Regions from separate parts of the Nocardioides albertanoniae genome, predicted to be linked through region 2. Evidence: predicted binding sites of a transcription regulator. Region 2 holds the regulator's gene; each other region holds the start of a gene.
The links. The regulator LexA, encoded in region 2, represses DNA repair genes until DNA is damaged. The targets are predictions, from matches to a motif close to TCGAACANNTGTTCGA.

Region 1 (4,494 bases), 2.3 Mb from region 2:
CAGTCGTACGCCGTGCGCCAGTGCTCCACGAGATCGACGAGGTCGGCAAGCGGCACACCCTGCTCCCACCGACCTCGGCCCGACGCCGCAGCATCCACCGTCTCGGCCTCGGGCAGCCGTGCTGCACCCAACCGCACCCGCAGATCCTCGAGGTCGGCGTCGCTCGCGCGAGCCTCGAACGGCCGTACGTCGCTTCCCGGACCAGACATGTGACCTCCTGAGATGACTAGAACCGTCATAGCCGGTTCTAGCATGCGTACCAGAAAGCAGCAACCGACTATGGTGGTTCCATGCCTGCTGGACTCCCCGACTTCCGCCTAGGCAGCGTGCTGGCCACCAGCTTCACCGGGACCCTCTCGGAGCGTCACGGCAACCCCGTGGAGCGGATCCCGACGCCCCAGCGTCTCCTCGACTGGCTGGCCGCCTACGACCTGACCGTGGACTCCTGCACCCTTGCCCAGCTGGACCTCGCCATCGAGCTGCGGGAGTCGATCCACGCCGCCGCGACAGCAGCCGCCGCCCTCGAAGCCCTCCCCGCACCCGCCGTGGACGTGATCAACGACCACACCTCCAGAGGCCGCGCGACCGCGATCCTCACCCCCGACGGCGAGCGACGATGGCACCTGAGCCCGACCTCCGGCCTGCACGACGCACTAGGCGTGATCGCCGCCGACGCGATCGCCATCATCTCCGGCGAGCGGGACGGCAAGCTGGCCCTGTGCGCTTCACCGACCTGCCAGGCAGCCTTCTTCGACACCAGCCGAAGCCGCACCCGCCGATGGTGCGACATGAACACCTGCGGCAACCGCGAGAAGAAGGCCCGCTTCAACGCCGCCCATCCCAAGCCGGGGGCTCGAGGCTAGGACCGTCGGGCGAATCGAACGGTCCCGTCAGGCAGTCGTTCATGGACATAAGCCGGGGCGTGGGCCATCCGGTGGTGATGCGGACACAGCAGTACGCCGTCTGCGAGATCTGTCTTCCCGCCGAGTGACCAGGCGGTCAGATGATGCGCGTCGCACCACTCCGGCGGCATGTCACAGCCCTCGGCCTGGCAGCACTTCTGCTGCAACCTCAGCGCCTTGCGCTGGATCGGCTGGAAGAACCTGCTCGAACGACCCGCATCAAGCACCTGGCCGTCACTACCGAGCACCCACGGGATGATCGTGGCATTGCAGGCCATCTTCCGAGCCTCGGCCGCAGAGATGGTGGTGCCGTTGGTCTCGTCGAACCCCAAGATCGCCGTGCCGAGCTCTTTGCGGAGTTCCTCGAGCGAGATCACGACGTTGATGGTGGTCGCGTCGCCGCCGTGGCGGGGCAGAGCGTCAGGGTCGATGGTCTCCAGCAGGCGGGCGAGGCCTTGTCCCATCAGTCGCTCCCACGAGGGCAGCGGGGTGCCCTTCTCGACGATCTGTTGCTTGCGGGGCTGTGCCCAGGCCTCGACATGGGTCTTGAACCTCATCCCCAGCGCTACCGGCAGGACACCGTCGAAGCCAACCGTGCCGTCATGGTTGTCCCAGATCCGCAGCGCGGTCTTCTGCTGGGCACGTTCTTCTTCAGCCAGGTGTGCCTTCGCTTCAGCGTCTTCGAAACGGGCTGGGTCGATCTCGACCAGGATCCGCTTCCCAACGATGCGTAGTTCGTTGGCGGTCAGGTGGGTGGCGTAGTCGACGAGGAGTTTCTCGGCGAGCAGCAGGTCTTCGGTGCTCGCGGCGGGGTTGGTCTCGATTGCGTCCAGTGCTTTGGTGATCACTTGGGCCTTGTCGTGGGAGACCACACCGTCGGCAAGGCCGGTCGCGAGCAGCTCGTGCTTGGACACGGCAACGGCGAACTTGATCCTCGAACGGGCCACGCCTTTGTCGACGAGCAGCTCGGCCCGCATCCACGCAGACGCATCCTTATCGCCGGTCTCCTCAGCGATATCGCCAGCCGTCGCGAGCACGCGCAGCTCGAGCGCAGCCTGCTGCGCCTTGAGGTGCTGAAGCCGTACAAGGACGTCCTTCTTCTGACTGGTTCGCCAATAAGCGGGATCCATCGCGAGCAGGTCACCCAGAGCGGTTTCGATGCCAGCAAGAGCAGTCGTAACCGGGTCACTGGGGCTGGTGCCCCAGTGACCGAAGTGGTTCTCGACGCTCATTGCTGGCCTCCTCCCAAAGGTGCCCTTTAGATACCCAAATTTTACTCTCTACCTTTGAGCAATGCCAGTCATTTCCGCAGGTCAACGCACCTTTTTGCGGCAGCGAACCAACAGCAACGCCTCCCGACCACACCGGTGCCGCCGCCCCGATAACCAGCCAAATCTTTTCTCGAAGAAAGGGTCGGCGGCACACACCAGCCCCAACAAGAAACGATCCGACAGGGAGCCCCGCAACACCCCCACCCCGACGTACCGTAAAAGACATGCCAATCCCACCAGCAGACCGCCAAGAGCTCCTGGCACAACCCCTTATCGCCGCCCTCTCGGTAGCCCGAGAGAACGGCAGAGGCCCCCTGACAGTCCCGATCTGGTACGACTACTCCCCCGGCGGCGAGGCATGGTTCGTCACCGGCAAAGACTCCCTGAAAGCCAGGCTGATCAGCGCCGCCGGACGATGCACGCTGATGGTCGAGCGCCTCGACCCGACGATCCGCTACGTATCGATCGAGGGACCCGTCAAGATCGAGGATGCCGCGGAGGGCGACATGGAGGCGATGGCGCGCCGGTATCTGCCGCCCGACGCGGTCGGCCCCTATCTCACCGAGGCGGCGAACTACCCACCCGAGGTCACGATCCGGCTGACGCCGGAGCACTGGCTATCGGCTGATCTCGGCGCGATCTGACCGGCCCGTCTCCAGACCCGTCTCCCGGCCCGGCCTCCAGCCCGGCCTCCAGCTCGCGGCGTACGGCGAGAGCAGCGGCGCGACCGGCACGACTGGCCCCGATGGTGCTGGCCGAGGGGCCGTAGCCGACGAGCTGCACCCGCGAGTCGTACGCGGCAGTGACCGCGGTCTGCACATCGGCAGATCCACGCAGCAGCGGGATCCCGCCGTGCTCGCTGCGCAACCGCAACGGAGCGAGATGCGTGACGGCGGGCCGGAACCCGGTGGCCCACAAGATCGCGTCGACCGGCTCGTAGGCGGTCTCGCCGTCGGCGAGCGGGCCCGACCACGACACCCCGTGCGGTTCGATCCGGGTGAACATCGGCCGGCGACGCTCGTAGACCCCGAGCCTGGCGGCCTCCTGCTCCTGAGGACGCAGCGAGAGACCGGTGACGCTGACGACGCTGGCCGGCGGCAGACCGGCCTCGACGCGTTCGGCGACCATCGCCACCGCCTCACGCCCACGTGAGGCGTCGAAGTCGGAGCGCCACACCGGCTCACGGCGCGTCGCCCACAGCACCGAGGTGACCGGTGCCAGCTCGCCGAGGAACTGCACCGCCGAGGCTCCGCCGCCGACCACGAGCACCCGCTTGCCGCGGAAATGCTCGGCGCCCGGGTAGTCGTGGGTGTGCACCTGCTCGCCCAGGAACGTCTCCGCGCCCGGGTAGCGCGGCACGAACGGCCGGGTCCAGGTGCCGGTCGCGTTGACGATCGTGCGGGTGAGCCAGGTGCGGCCGTCGGCGGATGTCACCGCCAGCAGGTCACCGACCGACGTGACCGAGGCGACCTTCACCGGCCGGATCACGGGAAGGTCGTGCGTCGCCTCATAGGCGGAGAACCAGGTCGGCACCGCCTGGTTGGCCCGCTCCCCCGAGCCGCCCGGCGCCAGCCCGTCGGGAAGGTCGGCGACGCCGTGGACGTCCTGCATGGTCAGCGAGTCCCAGCGGTGCTGCCAGGCGCCACCGGGGCGCGGCTCGGCGTCGAGCACGACGTGGCGTACGCCGAGCCGGCGCAGGTGATAGGACGCCGACAACCCGGCCTGACCGGCACCGATCACGACGGACTCGTAGCTCTCCACGCACTCCTCAACACCACGACCGCTCCATCCATGCCCGGCCCGGCCTCCGGCCGGCCCAGCGCCCGACACCTGCCCCCGGACGCCCAGCCACTGGAACGAACGGCTGCGGGAACACGTTCTAGTTGACTAGCCTCAGCAGGGCACTCGGGACCGGGAGGTCACAGATGAGTTCAGACATGATGAGCCGCACACCCACGGAGCCGCTGCGCGAGATCCCTCCGCTGGCTCCGGGCGACCACGGTCTTCCCTGGGTCGGCAGGCTGCTCGACTACGCGCGCGACCCGGTCGGCTTCTACCGGCACCAGTGGGAGACGTACGGGCCGGTCTCGCCGTTCTTCCGGGCCGGCGAGTCCGGCGTGGTCGTGCTCGGGCCGGACGCCTGTGACGCGGTGCTGCGCAACAAGGACAAGGCCTTCGCCAACGGGCCGGCGTGGGGTCAGATCGTCGGCCCGTTCTTCGACCGTGGGCTGATGCTGCTCGACTTCGGCGAGCATCACGTGCACCGCCGCATCATGCAGGAGGCCTTCACCCGCGACCGGCTCGCCGCCTATACCACCGCG
Region 2 (4,494 bases):
CCACCGCTCCACCCGCCGAGGAATACTCCGGCAGCCACTCCAACGCCTACGTCGAGGAGCAGGACTACCCGGACCCGGAATACCCGGGCCAGGACTACTCGAGCCAGGACTACTACGGCACCAGCTCCTACGGCTACGAGGACACCGGGTCGTACGGCCGGCACAGCACCGACACCGGAAGCCAGTCGCCCTACGCCGACAGCTACGGCTACGACACCGGGAGCCAGTCGCCCTACGGCGACACCGGCAACCGCTCGTCGTTCGGCGACACGGGCAACCGCTCGTCGTTCGGCGACACGGGCAACCGCTCGGCCTACGGCGGTCCGACCTATCAGCCGCCGCCCCCTCAGCCCTACTACTCCAACCCGGCCACCCCGGCATCGACGCCACAGCCCCAGAGCTACGACTACGAGACCCAGGGGTACGACACCCAGGGGTACGACACTCCGGGCTACGGCACAGGGAGCTATCCGACCCAGCAGTCCGGGGCCTACCAGGCTGCCCCGGCCCGCTATGGCCAGACCGGCCCGCGGCCGACGATGCCCCCGACGATGCCGGCGGCGGACATCCCCACGCAGGCGATGCCCACCCAGCGACAGTCCCAGGTGTCGCCGGCGCCGCAGGAGGACGAGTGGCCGCCCCCGCGGCGCGCCTCGCGCAGTCATCAGTGGCCGCCCACCACCTCGGACGGCAGCTACCGCCCCCGACACTGACACAGACGCCGAGTCGTCGACAGACAACCGCGAGAGTGCCGCAGACGCTTCCCATCGTCTGCGGCACTCTCGTCTTTCCCCGGTAGCCGGCCGCCAGGGGGTGAGGGGGCAGCCGGACATCTAGGAGCCCTCAGCGGGCGGTCGGGATGATCAGGGTCTGCCCCGTGACCAGCATCGAGGACTCGAGGCTGTTGAGCTCCTTGATCGTCTGCTCCATCTCCCGGATGGAGGCGTCGGTGCCGGCTACCGCTTCCGAGGAGATGTCCCAGAGCGTGTCGCCATCGCCGACGACCATCGTGTGAGCGGAGGAGGAGGTGCCTGGAAACTCGGCACCGCCGGCCCCGAACGCGACCCGAGCGCCGACGAGCGCGATCGAGAAGAGCACGACGAGCGCGAAGGCGAACACGACGATCCGGCCGCGGCGGGTGAGCCGCACCTGCGAGCGACGCACTTCCCGCACGGGGCGCGGCGCCTCGGCTACGGGCAGCACATACACGGTTGCACTCATCACGGCCTCCAGATCAGTCTGTTTCGATCACGTGTTCGATCGAGCATGTGTTCGAAGGTAGATCACGTGTTCGAACAAAGCAAGTAGGCGTTCGAAGAATTTCCCAACGCGCCACCCGCCACTCCCGAGATCGAACAGATGTTTGAACTCGTGGGGCTGATGCGACTAATGTGCTGACATGACCACGCAGAAGACAGGCACCGGATCAGGTGGTTCGAAGAAGAGCCGCGTCCGCGAGCTGCCCGACGGGCCGCCGGACGCGACCGGGCTCACGCCACGTCAGCAGCGCATCCTCGCTCACCTGCGCGACAGCATCGAGCAGCGCGGCTACCCGCCGAGCATGCGCGAGATCGGTGCCGCGGTCGGGCTGACCAGCACCAGCAGCGTCGCCCACCAGCTCCGTGCGCTCGAGCAGCGTGGTCTGATCCGGAAGGACCCCAAGCGTCCCCGCGCTCTCGAGGTCTTCCTCCCCGAGGTGATGGCCCACCGCAAGGCGATGTCCGGCGACGAGAGCGATGCCGGCGAGGCCGACCTCAGCGCCGACCTCAACCCCACCCCCGACGCGACCATGGTGCCGCTCGTCGGCCGGATCGCGGCCGGTGGCCCGATCCTGGCCGAGGAGACCTCGAGCCAGCAGAGCGTCGAAGACGTCTTCCCGCTGCCCAAGCAGCTGGTCGGCAACGGCGAGCTCTTCCTGCTCTCGGTCTCCGGTGACTCGATGGTCGACGCCGCGATCTGCGACGGCGACTTCGTGGTCGTGCGCCAGCAGCCGACCGCGGAGAACGGCGAGATCGTGGCCGCGCTGATCGACGGCGAGGCGACCGTCAAGACGCTCTCGCGCAAGGACGGCAAGGTGTGGCTGCTGCCGCACAACGCGGCGTACGAGCCCATCGACGGCACCCACGCGACGATCCTCGGCAAGGTGACCGCTGTGCTGCGAAGCCTCTGATCCGAACGTTGCGAGAACCACCCGGAACCACCCGGGAACACTGCGTGAAATCCAGCCGCCGGCCCATGACAGGGCCGGCGGCTGCGTCGTTTCATACAGCGTGACCACGAACCGTCCAGCCCAGAACCATCTCGATCGCCGCACCCTCCTGGCGGCCGGCATCACCGGCGCCGCCGCGGCGACGATGACGCTCCCCTCACCGGCGGAGGCGGCCGGCGCGACGCTCAACCATTTCCAGCACGGTGTCGCCTCCGGCGACCCGCTCCCGGATCGCGTGGTCATCTGGACCCGGGTCACGCCCACCGCCGACGCGACCGCAGGGTCGGGAAAGGGCGAGGAGGTTCTGGTGCGCTGGGAGATCTCGCCGACGGCCGACTTCAAGCGCATCACCGGCAAGGGCTCGCAGCAGACCGGCCCCGACCGCGACCACACCGTGAAGCTCGACGTCACCGGCCTGGCTCCCGAGAGCTGGTACTTCTACCGCTTCACCTACAACGGCCAGACCAGCCGGGTCGGCCGCACCCGCACCGCTCCGGCGGCCGACGCCACCCCCGACAACGTACGTTTCGGGGTGGTCTCCTGCTCCAACCTGCAGGCCGGCTGGTTCGCCTCCTACCGCCACCTGGCCGAGCGCGACGACCTGCACGCGATCATCCACCTCGGCGACTACCTCTACGAGTACGGCCCGGGTGAGTACGGCTACGGCATGGGCAACGACGACGTGCGCCCCCACGAGCCGGCCCACGAGATGCACACCCTGGCCGACTACCGGATCCGGCACGCGCAGTACAAGCGCGACGTCGACCTCTCCGACGCGCACGCCCGCCTGCCCTGGATCGTCACCTGGGACGACCACGAGTCGGCCAACGACGCCTGGATGCTGGGCGCGGAGAACAACGAGCCGGGCGAGTTCGACTGGATCGACCGCAAGACCAGCTCCAACCAGGCCTACGACGAGTGGATGCCGCTGCGCGTCGACACCGGCCCCGATGACGAGGGCGCGACGGTGGAGACCGACGACCACCTCCACGACCGCATCTACCGGAGACTGCGGTTCGGCACCCTGCTCGAGCTGAGCATGCTCGACCTGCGCTCCTACCGCTCCGAGCAGGCGAGCCGCCTCGAGCTCGCGAAGGTCGACGACCCCGACCGCACCATCACCGGCGACGAGCAGCTGGCCTGGCTCAAGGACGGCCTGCTCACCGACGCGCAGTGGAAGATCGTCGGCAACCCGGTGATGATCGCGCCGGTCACGTTCGGCGCGCTGCCGAAGAGCCTGATCGCACCGGTCAACGACGTCGCCGGCCTGCTGCCCGACAACGGCATCGCCTACAACCTCGACCAGTGGGACGGCTACACCGCCGACCGCACCGAGCTCTTCGAGCACATCCGCAACAACGCGGTCACCGACACCGTCTTCGTCACCGGAGACATCCACTCCGCGTGGGCGTGCGACCTGCCGTACGACTCGGCCGTCTATCCGCTCGGCAAGACCGCCGGCGTCGAGTTCGTCGCCACCTCGGTCACCTCCAACAACCTCAAAGACGTGCTCGGGGCCCCGCGCCGCACGGTCAGCGTGACGGTCGAGAACATCATCAAGACCGCCAACCGCCACGTACGCCACCTCAACTTCGACGACCACGGCTTCTCGATCCTCGACGTGACCCGCAACCGGGCCCAGATGGACTGGTGGACCATCGGCGAGCGCCGCGACTCCAACACGACGGCGACCTGGTCGACGTCGTACGCCACGGCGACCGGAAGCAACCGCATCCATCGCGTGACAGAGCCGCTGTCATGACCGGCCACGGCGCGAACCGACGCCGTATGGCGTGGCTGTAGGCGTTTCACCGATGTGGGCGCGTCGTGTGCGCTTAGACTGCCGAGGTCTGCCTTCCCCGAACGTCTGGTACGTGATGCGAAACCTTGGTCGCCGGAGCAACCGCAAACAACTGTCCTTCGTCGTGGTCGCAGGCATGGTGATGGCGATGTTCGCCGCCACCATGCCCGCCACTGCCGCGACCTCGGCCGCAGCAGCGACCTCGGTGAGGACGGGCGGCGACACCAGCGCCGAGAAGCCGATGACCGAGGAAGACGCCCGCAAGGCCCTCGACGCGGCCAAGAAGGTCAAGCGCAGCCAGGGCGTGCGCGGTGCGCGCCAGGTCGTGCCCGGACGCCACGTCTCCGGCCGGCCGGACGCGACGATCGCGCTCACCGACCTGTGGAACGCCAAGGACTCCCTGGGCCGCTCGAGCAAGGCGGCCGCGCGCGAGCTGCTGCGCCGGCCCAAGGCGTTGACCCAGACCTGCAGCGACGTCATCTGC
Region 3 (4,494 bases), 1.1 Mb from region 2:
ACCTCCCATGTCCTGTCGGGCATTCCCAAGTCTAGGCTCGCCATCGTGAAGGCGGTAGGGAGCCCGGAAAAATCTTGCCACCTGACGTTCTGCCACATGGCACGACCTGCGCTGATTGTGCCGTGCGATCGGGCAGATGCGTCAACCCTGACGGGCCAGGGCTTGCCTAGATCAGGCTCGCGCGCCGCACGAGGTTGGACCCGAAGCGGTCGGCGACCCGGTCGACGGCACGATCTGCCTCCGACCAGCCGCGCTCGCGCTCGCCGATCACCAGCTGTCGACCGGTGCCTTCCCGAGCGACCAGGTGCTCCACCCGCACCCCGACCAGACGCAGGGCCCTCCCCCGCAGCTGCAGGTCGTCGAAGAGCCGGACCGCGGTGGTATGCACCTCCTGGGTGACGTCTGTCGGGTCCGTCAGTGTGCGGGAGCGGGAGATCGTCGTGAAGTCGGTGAACCGCACCGTCAGCGCCACCGTGCGTCCGACGGTGCCGGCACGCCGCATCCGCCGAGTGACCCGGGCCGAGAGGCGCAGCAGCTCGCGCACGATGTCGTCGCGGTCGCTCAGATCGCGGGCGAAGGTCTCCTGGGCGCCGGTGGACCGGTCCGCGCTGCGCGCGGTTACTCCCTCGCTCGGCGCGAGCGGACGAGCAAGCTCGCCGCTCGACCTCGCTCCGGTCGTCTCGGGCAGATCGGGGCCGAGCCGCCCGGTCAGCTCGCGCCGGTCGGTGCCGGTGGCGAGCCGGTGCAGATGACCACCGAGACGGGGCCCGAGGATCTGGTGGAGCGCCGGGACCGGGGTGCGGGCGATGTCGCCGACGGTCTCGAACCCGAGCTTTCGCAGCCGGTTGCGCGTGCTCGGCCCGACGCCGTAGAGCTCGCCGACGTCGAGCGGATGCAGGAAACCGGGGATGTCGTCGGGCCGGACGACCACGACGCCGTCGGGCTTCGCCTTGCGGCTGCCGACCTTGGCCACGCTCGGGGTGGGTGCGACACCGACGGAGCAGGTGATCTTGAGCTCGTCGGCGATCTGGCGCCGGATCCGGTGGGCGATCCGCTCGGGGCTGCCGAAGAGCCTGGTGGCGCCGCGTACGTCCAGGAACGCCTCGTCGACGCTGACCACCTCCACCAGCGGGGTGGCTCGGCGAAAGATCTCACGCACCTGCTGGGAGACCTCGGAGACCTCGCCGAAGTCGAGACGCACCGAGACGAGCTGAGGGCACAGACGCCTCGCCATCGAGCCGGGCATCGCGGCATGGATGCCATAGGCCCGCGCCGGGTAGTTGGCACAGGTCACCACACCTCTCGCATGACCCCCGACGACGACCGGCTGCTGCCAGAGCTCGGGCTGGTGCCTGATAGCCACCGAAACAAAGAAGGCGTCCATGTCGACATGGAGGATCGGGGTGACCTCCGGAGCGCCAGCGGAGGAGGTCACCCCGATCCTCCGAGGACGCGGACAAGCGCTGACTCGGCGCAAATGTCCCGCCGGAGCGCCAGCGGAGGTGGGACCTTTGCGCTGTGTCGGCGCCGGCCGGCGAAGCGAAGCGAGCCGTACGCGAAGCGAAGCGAGCCAACTGCGAAGCGAAGCGAGCTAAGAACGAAGCGACCCGAGCAGATGCACCTGCGAAGCCAACGGCAGATAGTCCGCCCGAGTAGAAGCCCGCTGCTCGAGCTCGACCAACGCGTCACCAGAGGAAGCATCGAGATCGAGCAACCCCCCAGGAACATGATCGACGAAGACGCGTACGCCGCGAACGTCCCCGACCTCGAACCCGGCAGTGGTGAGCAGCCCGGTGACCTCGTCGAGCGAGAACCGGCGACCCGAGCGCCCCTGAGGAGCGGTGTCGTCGATGAGGTCGACGGCTTGGGCGAACTGGCCGGCGATAGCACGGGAGAGGACGGCGGCGGTGCGCTGGGAGACGAGGAGACTGAGGGTGCCTCCGGGGCGGAGCACCTCGCGGATCCCCGCCAGTGCCTCCGCGGGGTCGGGGACGACCTCGAGCACGCCGTGGCAGAGCACGATGTCGGCGCCTGCGGGGTCGGCGACGTCGGCGAGCGCGGCCAGGTCACCTTGGCGCGCGTCGACGGTGACGCCGGCCTCGCGGGCACGGCGGTCGAGGGCCGCGAGCGCGTCGGGGCTGGGGTCGATGACGGTGACGTTGTGCCCCAGCCCGGCGATGCGTACGGCGGAGGTGCCGGTGCCGCCGCCGATGTCGAGCACGTCGAGAGGCCCGGCGTCGGGGGCCGCCAGGATCGGGTCGAGCGCGTCCCAGACCGCGACGGCGCGGGCGCCTGCCCGACGACTGCTTGAAGCAACTGCCATGTGCCCAAGGGTAGGCGCTGCGCGGACAACATCTGAATCAGCCCACGAGGCGGTCGTGGCGGAGCCTGGCGACGTGAGAGGTGTGCGCCATCAGGCCGAGAGCCTCCTCGACGACGGCGAGGAACCGGTCGGCGTCGCGCACCTGGTCGTCGGCCTCCTCGGCGGTGACCGCTCGGATCGAGCCTGCCTCGGCGGCGGCGCGCTTGGCAGCACCGGCGGCGAAGAAGTCGGCCCACACCGAGAGCTCCGGCGCGACCTTCTTCAGGCGCACCCAGGCGTTCCACGGGCGCCGGCGGCCGGCCCGGCTCGCGGCCTCGACCGGGTCGGTGCGTGCTGCGATCAGCGCCGCTGCGGCCTGCAGGGCAGCGACATGGGCCATCGCGTATCTGCTCGGCACGTCGTCAGCGGCGATGGCCTCCGCGAGGGACTCGGTGGCCCGGAAGAGGTAGTTGTGCGTCGTGGCCGGCAGCAGATGCATCGGGTCGTCCTTCTCGAAAGCGGTCGACCCCGCGGTGGACGGCTCCGGCGGGCGTCGGGGGTCGAGGACGACGCCCGCCAGAGCCTGGTTGTTCGAACGTTTGTTCGAACACGAGAACAAACTACACCCCGCCACCGACAGTCACAAGGACGATTCGGTGACGGGGCGTGTCGAGGTCGAAGGCCCGGTCCCGGGCCCGGTCTCAGGCCTCGCTGTGCGAGCCGCGGATGCGGTGCGGAGGGTGGATGTAGCGCGTGTTGGCCGGCAGCCACATCACGACCAGCAGCGCCGCGACGAGCACGATCGCGATCGTGGTCAGCACGCTGATGATCACCGGCGGGCCGGTCAGGATTCCGCCGACGCTGGCGACCGCGGCGATGAAGACGAGGAACGTGATCACGATGCGTGCCCACTCGAACCCGTTGCGGAGGAAGACGGTCAGCACGCCCAGCATCGAGGCCATCACGCCGAACAACGTGATGGCGGGCGCGACGAAGGCTGGAGCGCTGACCCGGTTCTCCGTAGGCGGGTTGATCAGCGCGTCGAGACCCTCGGTCTCCAAGATGCGCTTGGCCGAGGGGTTGCCCTCGGCCCAGGCACGCACCAGGTCGTCGGAGCGCAGCACCATCACCAGGACGACCACCGCGCTGAAGGCGATCAGGCCGATGATCAGGCGTACGGCCCAGGTCATCTCGCGCGGCACGGGCTCGGCGGCGAGCGCCGCGACCTCGATGGCGTCCTCCGGGTCCTCGCGCACGACCACACCTTCGTTCTCGTCGGGTGTCGTCATGGTCATCCGGTCTCCTTGCGCATGGGGGTGCTGGGTCTGTGTCAGGCGGAGCGAGCCTCCTTGCTCCGTTTCAGCGGCCAATTCTGCCGCACGGGGCACAACCGAGGTAAATAGCGGGATCTCGTACGGCCCGCCCACGACCACGTGAGCGAAGATGTCTCACATGGAATCTCTCGCGCTGACCTTCTCCAGTGGCTGGGCCAGCGGCATCAACGCCTACCTGGTCGTGCTGGTGCTCGGTGTCGTCCAGCGTACGACGGGGGCCGAGTCTATCCCCGACGTGCTCGGTACCTGGCCGGTGCTGATCGGCGCGGGTCTGCTCTACGCCGTCGAGTTCGTCGCCGACAAGGTGCCCTACATCGACTCCACCTGGGACTCGATCTCGACCGTGATCCGGCCGACGATCGGCGCCGTGATCGGGGTGCTGCTCGCCGGTGAGGCCGACTCGCTCGACGAGGCCGTCGGTGGCGTCGTGGGCGGCACCTCGGCGCTGATGTCCCACCTGGTCAAGGCGAGCGAGCGGCTGGCGGTCAACTCCTCCCCCGAGCCGGTCTCCAACTCCGTGGTCAGCGTCGTCGAGGACGCGGTCGTCCTCGGCGTGGTCTGGTTCGCGACCGAGCACCCCCTCGCCGCTGCCGCGGTGGCCGGCGTGCTGCTGGTCGCCGGACTGGTGCTGGTCTACCTGCTCGTCCGTGCCGTACGCGGCGGCTGGCGCAAGCTGACCCGGCGCGGCAGACGCGGAGGCCCACCGGGTCCTGAGGGCCCACGCTCGGACGATTCCACCCAGCCCTATCCCGCCCGATGAGCGCCGTCGTCGTCCTCGGGGGCGGATACGCCGGTCTGGCCAGTGCCGCGAGGCTGGCCAAGCTCGGCCACTCGGTGACCCTGCTGGAAGCCACGGGC

Region 1: a site for LexA is predicted at 2,304-2,319, ahead of FB381_RS09770 (HNH endonuclease signature motif containing protein). Genes of this name have one in related genera too.
Region 3: a site for LexA is predicted at 2,894-2,909, ahead of FB381_RS15635 (SAV_6107 family HEPN domain-containing protein). Genes of this name have one in related genera too.

What each region holds. Positions count from the first base shown of each region.
Region 1 covers NZ_VFOV01000001.1:2,055,072-2,059,565, reverse strand. The annotation lists gene FB381_RS09780 (epoxide hydrolase family protein) at 1-209, opposite strand, end outside; gene FB381_RS09775 (CGNR zinc finger domain-containing protein) at 291-863, shown strand; gene FB381_RS09770 (HNH endonuclease signature motif containing protein) at 860-2,134, opposite strand; gene FB381_RS09765 (pyridoxamine 5'-phosphate oxidase family protein) at 2,398-2,817, shown strand; gene FB381_RS09760 (NAD(P)-binding domain-containing protein) at 2,762-3,934, opposite strand; gene FB381_RS09755 (cytochrome P450) at 4,099-4,494, shown strand, end outside.
Region 2 covers NZ_VFOV01000001.1:4,401,040-4,405,533, forward strand. The annotation lists gene FB381_RS21065 (hypothetical protein) at 1-713, shown strand, start outside; gene FB381_RS21070 (LysM peptidoglycan-binding domain-containing protein) at 844-1,221, opposite strand; gene lexA (transcriptional repressor LexA) at 1,400-2,170, shown strand; gene FB381_RS21080 (alkaline phosphatase D family protein) at 2,271-3,971, shown strand; gene FB381_RS21085 (MXAN_6640 family putative metalloprotease) at 4,087-4,494, shown strand, end outside.
Region 3 covers NZ_VFOV01000001.1:3,254,644-3,259,137, forward strand. The annotation lists gene dinB (DNA polymerase IV) at 167-1,435, opposite strand; gene FB381_RS15630 (methyltransferase domain-containing protein) at 1,592-2,323, opposite strand; gene FB381_RS15635 (SAV_6107 family HEPN domain-containing protein) at 2,361-2,801, opposite strand; gene FB381_RS15640 (hypothetical protein) at 3,004-3,597, opposite strand; gene FB381_RS15645 (DUF4126 domain-containing protein) at 3,755-4,396, shown strand; gene FB381_RS15650 (phytoene desaturase family protein) at 4,393-4,494, shown strand, end outside.